DNA from 2 places in the Methylobacterium sp. CCH7-A2 genome. Region 1 is predicted to be linked to the other one. Evidence: riboswitches for the same ligand, from Rfam matches in the RefSeq annotation. Region 1 holds a riboswitch; the other holds the start of a gene.

Evidence for each region. Region 1 has a riboswitch for thiamine pyrophosphate ahead of thiO (glycine oxidase ThiO). Riboswitches for the same ligand answer to the same signal wherever they lie in the genome.
Region 2: linked by a shared signal. The riboswitch ahead of AX750_RS18665 (long-chain fatty acid--CoA ligase) and the one ahead of thiO (glycine oxidase ThiO) in region 1 are both predicted to bind thiamine pyrophosphate.

Annotation. Positions count from the first base shown of each region.
Region 1 is NZ_LSKN01000088.1:132,469-136,777, reverse strand. It holds gene AX750_RS07325 (thiazole synthase) at 1-263, opposite strand, end outside; gene thiS (sulfur carrier protein ThiS) at 277-474, opposite strand; gene thiO (glycine oxidase ThiO) at 458-1,453, opposite strand; TPP riboswitch at 1,544-1,643, opposite strand; gene AX750_RS07310 (mandelate racemase/muconate lactonizing enzyme family protein) at 1,730-2,848, opposite strand; tRNA gene AX750_RS07305 (tRNA-Phe) at 3,068-3,143, opposite strand; tRNA gene AX750_RS07300 (tRNA-Ser) at 3,355-3,445, shown strand; gene AX750_RS07295 (hypothetical protein) at 3,552-3,752, opposite strand; gene AX750_RS07290 (hypothetical protein) at 3,851-4,309, opposite strand, start outside.
Region 2 is NZ_LSKN01000245.1:24,591-28,899, reverse strand. It holds gene AX750_RS18670 (acyl-CoA reductase) at 1-822, opposite strand, end outside; gene AX750_RS18665 (long-chain fatty acid--CoA ligase) at 827-1,906, opposite strand; TPP riboswitch at 2,011-2,136, opposite strand; gene AX750_RS18660 (hypothetical protein) at 2,263-2,535, shown strand; gene AX750_RS18655 (hypothetical protein) at 2,628-2,864, shown strand; tRNA gene AX750_RS18650 (tRNA-Ser) at 2,904-2,993, opposite strand; gene rplU (50S ribosomal protein L21) at 3,334-4,026, shown strand; gene rpmA (50S ribosomal protein L27) at 4,127-4,309, shown strand, end outside.

The DNA.
Region 1 (4,309 bases):
TCGCGCGCCATCTGGGCGGTGGTGACGGCCTCCTTGACGCCGTGGCAGCCGGCCGTGTTGGGCAGCACGCGCACGCCGAGATCGCGGATCAGCGACCAGAAGGCCTGCCCGGCCCCGCCCTCGCCGGCCTCGCGCCGCAGCGAGACGGTGACGATCTCGACGCCCGACGCCTTCACCGCATCCGCCAGGATGGCCGGAGACGGATATTGCGCCGTGCCGAGGAAGAGCCGGCTTTTCGGCTCGAAACCATAGAAGCTCGCCATCTCGGTGATCCTCTCAGCCGCCCTGCATCGGGGCGACGACCTCGATGCGGTCGCCCTCGTTGAGCGTGACGGTCTCGCGCTTGCGCGCCGGGACGAAATCGCCGTTCACAGCCGTGGCCACGACCTTGCCGGCATAGCCGAGCTCGGCCAGCGCCTGCTCGAGCGTGGTGGCCGTGACCTCGCGCGGCTCGCCGTTAAGCAGCAACGTCATGAAGCCTCTCCGGGATGCTGGCGGGATCGAGCAGGGCCTCCGCCGCCAGCCGCGCCATCGCGGGGCTCAGCAGAAAACCGTGCCGATAGAAGCCGTTGACATGGATGACCCGGCCACGACGCGTCAAGCGCGGCAGGTTGTCGGGAAAGGCCGGGCGCGCATCGACGCCGATCTCGACGATCTGCGCCTCGCCGAAGGCCGGATGCAGCGCATAGGCGCCGCCGAGCAGTTCCAGCATCGAACGCGCGGTGACGGCGCTGCGGTCGCCGCCCTCGATCATCGTCGCGCCGACCATGAAGATGCCGTCCGCCCGCGGCACGACATAGAGCGGGATGCGCGGATGCAGCAGCCGAACCGGGCGCGACAGGGTGACGTCTCGGGTGCGCAACAGCAGCATCTCGCCCTTGACGCCACGCAGATCCGGCAGCGCCCCGCGGGCGGCGAGACCCCGGCAGTCGAGCACGGCATCGGCAGCCACATCCTCGGGGGCGACCTCGCGGCCGTAATGGATGCGTCCGCCCAGAGCGATCACCTTCGCCGCCAGCCCTGCCAGCGCCAGGCGCGGATCGAGATGGCCCTCGCTCTCGAAGAAGAGCGCCTTGCCGAAGCGCCCGGCGAGATCGGGCTCCAGCGCGGCGATGGCCTCGGCCTCGATCTCGACCAGATGGGAGGTGCGACTGGCGAAGCGGCGCAGTTCGGCGCGATCACGGCTGGGAGCGACCACGAGCGTGCCCTTGCGGACGACGCCCTCGACATGGCGCTCCCACCAGCTCGCCGCCTCCTGGCCGAGCCTGACGACCGGCTCCTCGGCGCTCTCGCCCTCGCACCAGGGCGCCAGCATCCCGCCGGCCCACCAGGAGCAGGCTTTCGCCCCGGCCGTTTCGCCGCGCTCGAACAGCTCGACCTCGGCGCCGCGCCCGAGCAGCTCGACCGCGCAGGCGAGGCCGACGACGCCGGCGCCGACGATGCCGACGCGCAGCGGTGGGTTCGACCGGGACTGGATGGATGCGTGCGGCATGCCCTACCCTCGCGGCCGTGAAGGCTGCGGCCGTGGCAGGACGGGTGAAGCGACGCTGCGACGACCGTTCCCTTCGCCGGCATTATCCGGATCAGGTTCGATGGGTTGGCGACTTGCGCCTCTCAGCCTTGCGGCACCCCAACGGATCGACCTCAATCTAGGCCCGGCGGGCCGCCCGGGCAACCCTCCAAGCCATTCCGGGGCCGCCGCGCGGCCATGTCCCCCTCGTGAGGGAGGTCAGCCCAGCGGCTTGGCGAAGCGGGCGAAGGCGTCGATCGTGGGCGTCGTGCCGGCGCCGGGCCGCTGGGGTTTCAGGAAGCAGCCATCGACGACATTCGCCGGCTCCTCGAAGGCGTCCTTGATCCAGGGGATGTATTCGAGGACCGGCGTCGCCTGGTGCCAATAGGCGAGATGGACATGGACCTGGCTCATCTCGCCGGCATGGGGCGCGACCGGCAGGCGGCTGGCGAGGGCGAGATCGGCGACCTGGATGTATTCGGTGATGCCGCCGAGCCGCGTCACATCAGGCTGGACGTAGTGGATCGCGTCGGCTGCGATGAAGGCGCGGAAGGCGTCGAGCGAATAGAGCTGCTCGCCGAGCGCGACGGGAATGGAGGTGTCGCGGGCGAGCGCCGCATGCGAGCCGACATCGTCATACCAGAGCGGCTCCTCGAACCAGAAGATGTCGAGCGGCTCCGCCCGGGCGCAGAAGCGCTTGCAGGTCGGCAGATCCCATTTGCCGTTGCCGTCGATGGCGAGCGAAACATGGGGCCCGACGGCCCGGCGCACCGCCTCGAGCCGGCCGATGTCGATGCCGGGATCGGCATGGCCGACCTTGACCTTGATGCGGTGGAAACCGTCCTGCTCCACGGCCCTGCGGCAGCCCTCGACGAGCTGGTCCTTGGGGATCGAGAGCCAGCCGATATCGGTGTTGTAGGCCTCGAGCCGCGGCTTGCTGGCGCCGCCGAGGAGATGCCAGAGCGGCACGCCGGCCTTCTTCGCCTTGAGATCCCAGAGCGCGACATCCACCGCCGCCAGCGCGAGCTGGGTGATGCCGGCGCGGCCGACCCATTGCAGCGCCGGATGGCGCGCGAGCTTGAGCCAGAGCCGGCTCGTTTCCAACGCGTCTTCGCCGATCAGCAGCGGCGCATAGCAATCGCGGATGCAGGCGGTGATCAGCCGGTCGGAGGACAGATCGGCATGGGTGCCGGTGAAACCATAGCCCTCTAGCCCCTCCTCCGTGACGATCCTGGTGCCGACGACGCCCCAATGGCTGATGCGATGCGTCGAATCGGCGATCGACCCGCCGGTGACGGGGATATGCAGGATGAAGGGTTCGATTCTGGCGATGCGCATGATGGTCCTCCCGGGCCCTCCGCTCGCGACCGTTGGGGCCGCGGCGGCTTATCGGGCCCGAGACGACCACAGCCGCAGACGCGCTTCAACGCCGGAAGCGGCGCGCCCGACATGCAGGCGCAGAGGGGGCGGATCGCCGGGCGCCTGATCAGCGAGGCCAGACGCGGCGACGCAGATCCGCAACCGGTTTGCTGTGACCATCGATGATCGGGAAGAAAATGGTGCCCAGAGCTGGAATCGAACCAGCGACACTGCGATTTTCAGTCGCATGCTCTACCAACTGAGCTATCTGGGCGCCGGGGATGCGGAAGCCGCGTCCCTGTTGGTGGGCGCGGTATAGCCAGTGACGGCGGGGCTGTCCAGTCGCTTCGTCGGCTTTCCGGTCACGATCCCTCGGTCGCCCACAAGCGCCCGTTCCGCCGCCGCGAGCCCGAGAGAAAGCTTTCGCGAAACCGCGCCGCGACGGCTTGTCAAAGCGGCCGGCCATCGGGCATAGAGCATCCAACGGAGACGTGGCCGAGAGGCTGAAGGCACTCGTTTGCTAAATGAGCATACCCCACAAGGGTATCGAGGGTTCGAATCCCTCCGTCTCCGCCACCACCCCTTGATTTGATTGGGTTTTTTCTGACTTTCGCCGCCCGACCCCAACCCGAACCCCAACCGGGGACAGCGGTTGAGCGTCGTGATCGCTATGCGTTCGGCATCATTTCGCTATGCGCGGAGTGGTGAGCGCGACGAAGCGCGCCATCGTTTTCTCCGGCCACGGCTCTCCCGGCGGCGGCAGGCGGTGGGGATGCAGCACGGCGATGATGTTGCGGAGCGCCGCGCTCGGCACGGCGAGGGCCTGCCATTGCGCCTCGTCATAGCCGCGCGCTTTCGCCTCTCCCCATGCCCACATCGCCATGCTCGGCTCCCCGTTGCCGTCGAGCGCCCGCTTCGGCGCGCGCCTGCCGACGCGCGACCGCAGATGCTCGGGACGGTATCGGATGACAGGGCGGGGCATCAGTCGGCCTGAATTCCTTGAGCAGTCCTCTCACCTGCTACGACCAATTCAAACCGTTTGCGAACCTTGTCGATTGCTCGATCGATACGGGCGTCGAGGTCGAGGCTCGGGTCGCTCGTCGGTTCAAAAAACTTCTTCCGGAGCGCCATTCTTTTTTCTTCCGGCACAGGAAAGCCATGCTCCGGCTCAGACATCGACAGAGTGCTCAAATCGTCTCGGATTTCCTTGATGATGCCGATCAAGTCATCGAAATCCCGCATCGCCTCCCGGCCAAAGTGAACGCCATAGTGCGGCTTGTAATCGTCGAATTCACGCAGAACGGCGTCGATTTGATCGTACCGGAGCCTCATCGCTTCGGGTTCACTGATGATGTCAAACGTGGCGTCTTTCCACGCCATGCGTTCGCTCATCGTCACCGTGTGTCTTCGCGCGCTCTTTAGGGCGATCGAGGCGGCATA
Region 2 (4,309 bases), on a different contig from region 1:
CCGGCGCGTGTCAAGCGCCTCGGCCCCGACCAGCCCGAAGCCGATCCGATGCCCATGCGGGAGGAAGCGCGCCGTCACCGGCACCCGTTCGCGGATCGCCGCCAGCGCCTCATTGCCGCCATAGGCGACGATCGTGTCGGCCTCGTTCAGCCAGGCGGCTTCAGCCTCCGCATCGCCGCCCTTCCACCAGACCACCGCCAGGCATTCGCCGAGCTTCGGATCGATCTCGGCGAGGATCTGCGCGAACCACCCCGCCAGCAGCGGCTCGGCGCTCGCGACCTTGCCGACCGTGCCGGCCTTGACCAGGAGCCCGCAGATCAGGCTCCAGAGCGACAGCCCCGGCACGTTCCCCGCCCAGATATGGAGCAGGAGCTGCGGCCCCTGGGCGCGCGTGAAGCCGCCCTTCATCGCCGGCTGGAAGCCGTCGAGCACGGCCGGATTGGCGAAGTCCTCGGCCAGGAAGCGCTGCAGCTGCGGCGCGCGGAAGCTGCGCAGATAGCCCGACAGCCCGAGGCGCACGCTCTCGCGGTCATAGCCGGTGACGATCGGCAGCACGGCTTCCGCCCGCCGCCGCCAGGGATCGTCCCTGTCGAGCAGCCGGGCGATGGCGGCGTCCAGCGTCGCGACGATCTGCGCGACCGGCAGAGTGCGGAGATAGGTCCGCGCCTGCTCGCGGACATGGCTGGCAAGCGCGCCGGCCTGCGCCGCCGTCAGCTCCGGAACCCGCACCTGCGCGCGCTCACCCCAAGCGCTGAAATCCAGCGTCCGCCAGGCGACCTCACTGGCCGGCAGCCCCGGCAGATGCCCCGCGGTCTCGATCACCGCCTCAGCCCCGCGCCGCCCGCAGGAATTCCTCGACCGCCACCGAACAGCCCTTGGAATCGGCGCCGTCGACGCGGCCGAGCAACCGGAAGCCGCCTTCGACCATCACGCCGGCGTCCTCGGTCAGGATCGCGGAGGCGCAGTTGAAATGGGCGAGGTCGTGATGAACCAGCACGCCGGTCGTTCCCTCCGGCAGGTCGCAACCGCTGACCGGATCGACGACGCGGCTGCGGATCCAGTGCGGGCCGGACTTCACCGGCGGGCAGACTGCATTGCCGTCGTCGTAGAACTGCGTGCTGAGCTCGGTCATGCCGTACATGTTGATGCAGGCCTCGCGCGGTACGCCGAGCGTCACTGAGAGTGCGTCATAGAAGGCGTCAGCCCCCATCTCGCGCGACTGCCCCTTGAAGCCGCCGGTGTCGAGGATCCGGCTGCCTGCAGGCAACGCGAAGCGCCGCCCCTGCGCCGCCAGCGCATCGAGCAGATGTACGAAGCTGAAGCTCGCGCCGAGCAGCGCATAGGGCTCGCCCGAAGCTTCCGCCCGCTCCAGCGCCGCGATCAGCCGCGGCAGGTCGAGCCCGCTTGCGCCGATGAAGCCCTCGCTGTCGGGCGTTCCGCATTCCCGCTTCGCCAGAGCGAGGTAATGCGCCAGCGAGGAGTTCGGCATAGCCACCTCGTCGGGGAAGAGGATGCCCATCGTGATGCGCTCCCGCCCGGCCATGAAGCGGCGGCGGAAATTCACCAGCATCGAGCGGCTCCAAACCGCCATCGTCGGGTGGTGGCTCTTACCCCGCACCCCACCTTGCGTCGTGCCGCTGGTCATGAAGATGCGCTCGGCCGCCTCCGGCGGCGTGCAGCTCAGCGTCAGGGTCTTGAAGGCGCTGATCGGCACGGCCGGGATGTCGCGCCAGCTGCGGACGGTGAGCGTGGTGCGCCCGCGCTGGATCGCGAAACGCCGATAGGGCGCGTTGTGGGCGAACTGATAGGCGAAGACGGCCAGCGCCATGCGCTCGAATTCCGCCTCCGACGCCCCGTCCTGGTCGATGAAGGCCAGCAAGGCCTCGATGATCTCGCTCTGCGTCACGTCCGCTCGCCTTCCCGCAAGGCCACTCGCCCGGCGACATGCCGAGGTTGGAGCCTGACGATCCGACAATGACGGCGCGAGCCTGGAAAAGGGGCGTGATGGTGCCGCCCGATGTCCCGCATCCCTACGCCGGCATGACCCGGATCAGGTTCGGAGGGTCACCGCGCTGTCGAACCGAAGCCCGACCGGCGGAATCTCAGCCTCCTCGCGAGGCACCCCTTGGAACAGCGGCCACCATGATGGCGCGCCCGCCTCGCTGTCAAGGAAGCGTCATGGTCGCGCCCACGGGCTCATGCACCGAAACAATCGCGCATCGCCGGGCGTTACGTCCGGGACAATCCCTGAGGAGACGGATGATGGACACGGCACGCGAAAATCCCGCGCTCGAGATTCCGGATGAGGGCGAACGTCTGGCCGAAGGCGGCGGCGCTGCAGCCACCCACCAAGTCAGCCTGCGGACCAATGTCCATGACGCGGGCAGCGGCGCCAACGAGACGATCGATGGCCTAGATTCGACAAGCGAAGCCATCCGCCATGCGGCGGAGGACATCCCGACCGGACAACGCCCGGAGGGGCCGATGGAGTCGGTGCCCGTTTTCGATCGCGCGGGACTGCCGCCGAAGGTCTGACGGAGGATGGCGAGGACCATGAGGACAGCCTGAGCGGCGGAACCACAGGCGCCCTCTCCCGGTTGCATCAGCAGAGCCCGCAGGAGGCGCCCATGAGATCGACGTCCGCCAATTCCATGGTCGCAGCCGCGACGATCGCCGTCTCGGCGGTCATGCTGACGATGCTTGCGATGGCCGACAACCGCCCTGCCAAGACGCTCTGCCGGGACGTCGTTCCGGGTTCGATCGTCGAGGTCATGAATTGCCCCCAAACCGCACAGGCCCCGCAGCTGGCGAAGTCTGTCGTGCCGGCTCAACAGACGCGGCTCGCCTTTACAGCTGGCCAGTGAACCGGAGCAGAAGGCGGGGAGCTGGCGTCTCGGCGGAAGTGGCGGACAGGGAGGGATTTGAACCCCCGATACCCTTGCGGGTATGCCGCATTTCGAGTGCGGTGCATTCAACCACTCTGCCACCTGTCCGCGGTCGCCTTCGGTCGAAGCGGGCTGGTTACTACACGCGGAGTTCGGCCAAAACAAGCCTTCGCTCGCGCGCCGGTCGCTTTCTGTTTCTCGCCGTCGCCGGGGCTTAGCTTTCGGAGCGCGAGGCGACGCTTTCGCTTGACCTTCGTGACCCTTGCGACTATCGAGCCTCGTCCGGCGTGGGGAAACCCGCGCCCGATCTCTTTTGGCCCATCGGTTTCGCCGCGCGCGAACCTTGAGCCGTCAAGAGCGAACCCTGACCCGTAACGACTGCCAAAAAGCCGTCCCGCATGCGCCTCGTCGAGGCCGTGACAGGGCGGGGCCGAACATGGAGGATAAAATGTTCGCAGTCATCAAGACCGGCGGAAAGCAGTTCCGCGTTGCCGCCAACGATCGCATCACCACCGCCAAGATCGAAGGCAACCCGGGCGACACCGTCGCCTTCGACACCGTGCTGATGCTCACCGACGGCGAGAAGACCACGCTCGACGCCAAGGCCCTCTCCGAGATCACGGTGGCCGCCGAGATCGTCGAGCAGGCCCGCGGCGACAAGGTCATCGCCTTCAAGAAGCGTCGCCGCCAGAATTCGAAGCGCAAGCGTGGCTTCCGCGCCGAGCTGACCGTCATCCGCATCACCGACATCCTCACCGGCGGCAAGAAGCCGGAGATGAAGAAGGGCGAGGCTTCAGCCGTCGCGCTTCAGGCCGGCGCTGCCGAAGCCAAGGCCAAGCCCGCCGCGAAGGCTCCCAAGGCCGCCAAGGCCGAGGCCGGTGCGCTGGACGCCTCCAACCTCTCGCTGATCTCGGGCGTCGGCCCGACCATCGAGAAGAAGCTGCGCGCCGCCGGCATCACCTCCTGGAACGACATCGCCGCCTGGACCGAGGCCGACGTCGCCAAGTGGGACGAGGAGCTCAAGCTCCGCGGCCGCGCCACCCGCGAGGAGTGGGTTGTTCAGGCCAAGGAACTCCTGGCTGGCAAGCCCCCGCGGGCCAAGGCCGACCAGGCCGAGCTGGCTTCCGGCGAGGACTACTGACGCCTCCCGTCAGTCCCGTTTTCGCTTCCCCGCCCGAACCGGCTGGCTTTTGCCGCCGATTCGGGTTAGAGAGACCACATCAGTTTTGAGGTAGGGCGTTATGGCTCACAAAAAGGCAGGCGGCTCGTCCCGCAACGGTCGCGACTCCGAAAGCAAGCGCCTCGGCGTGAAGAAGTTCGGCGACCAGGCCGTCATTCCGGGCAACATCATCATCCGCCAGCGCGGCACCCGTTGGCATGCCGGCGTCAATGTCGGCATGGGCAAAGACCATACCCTCTTTGCG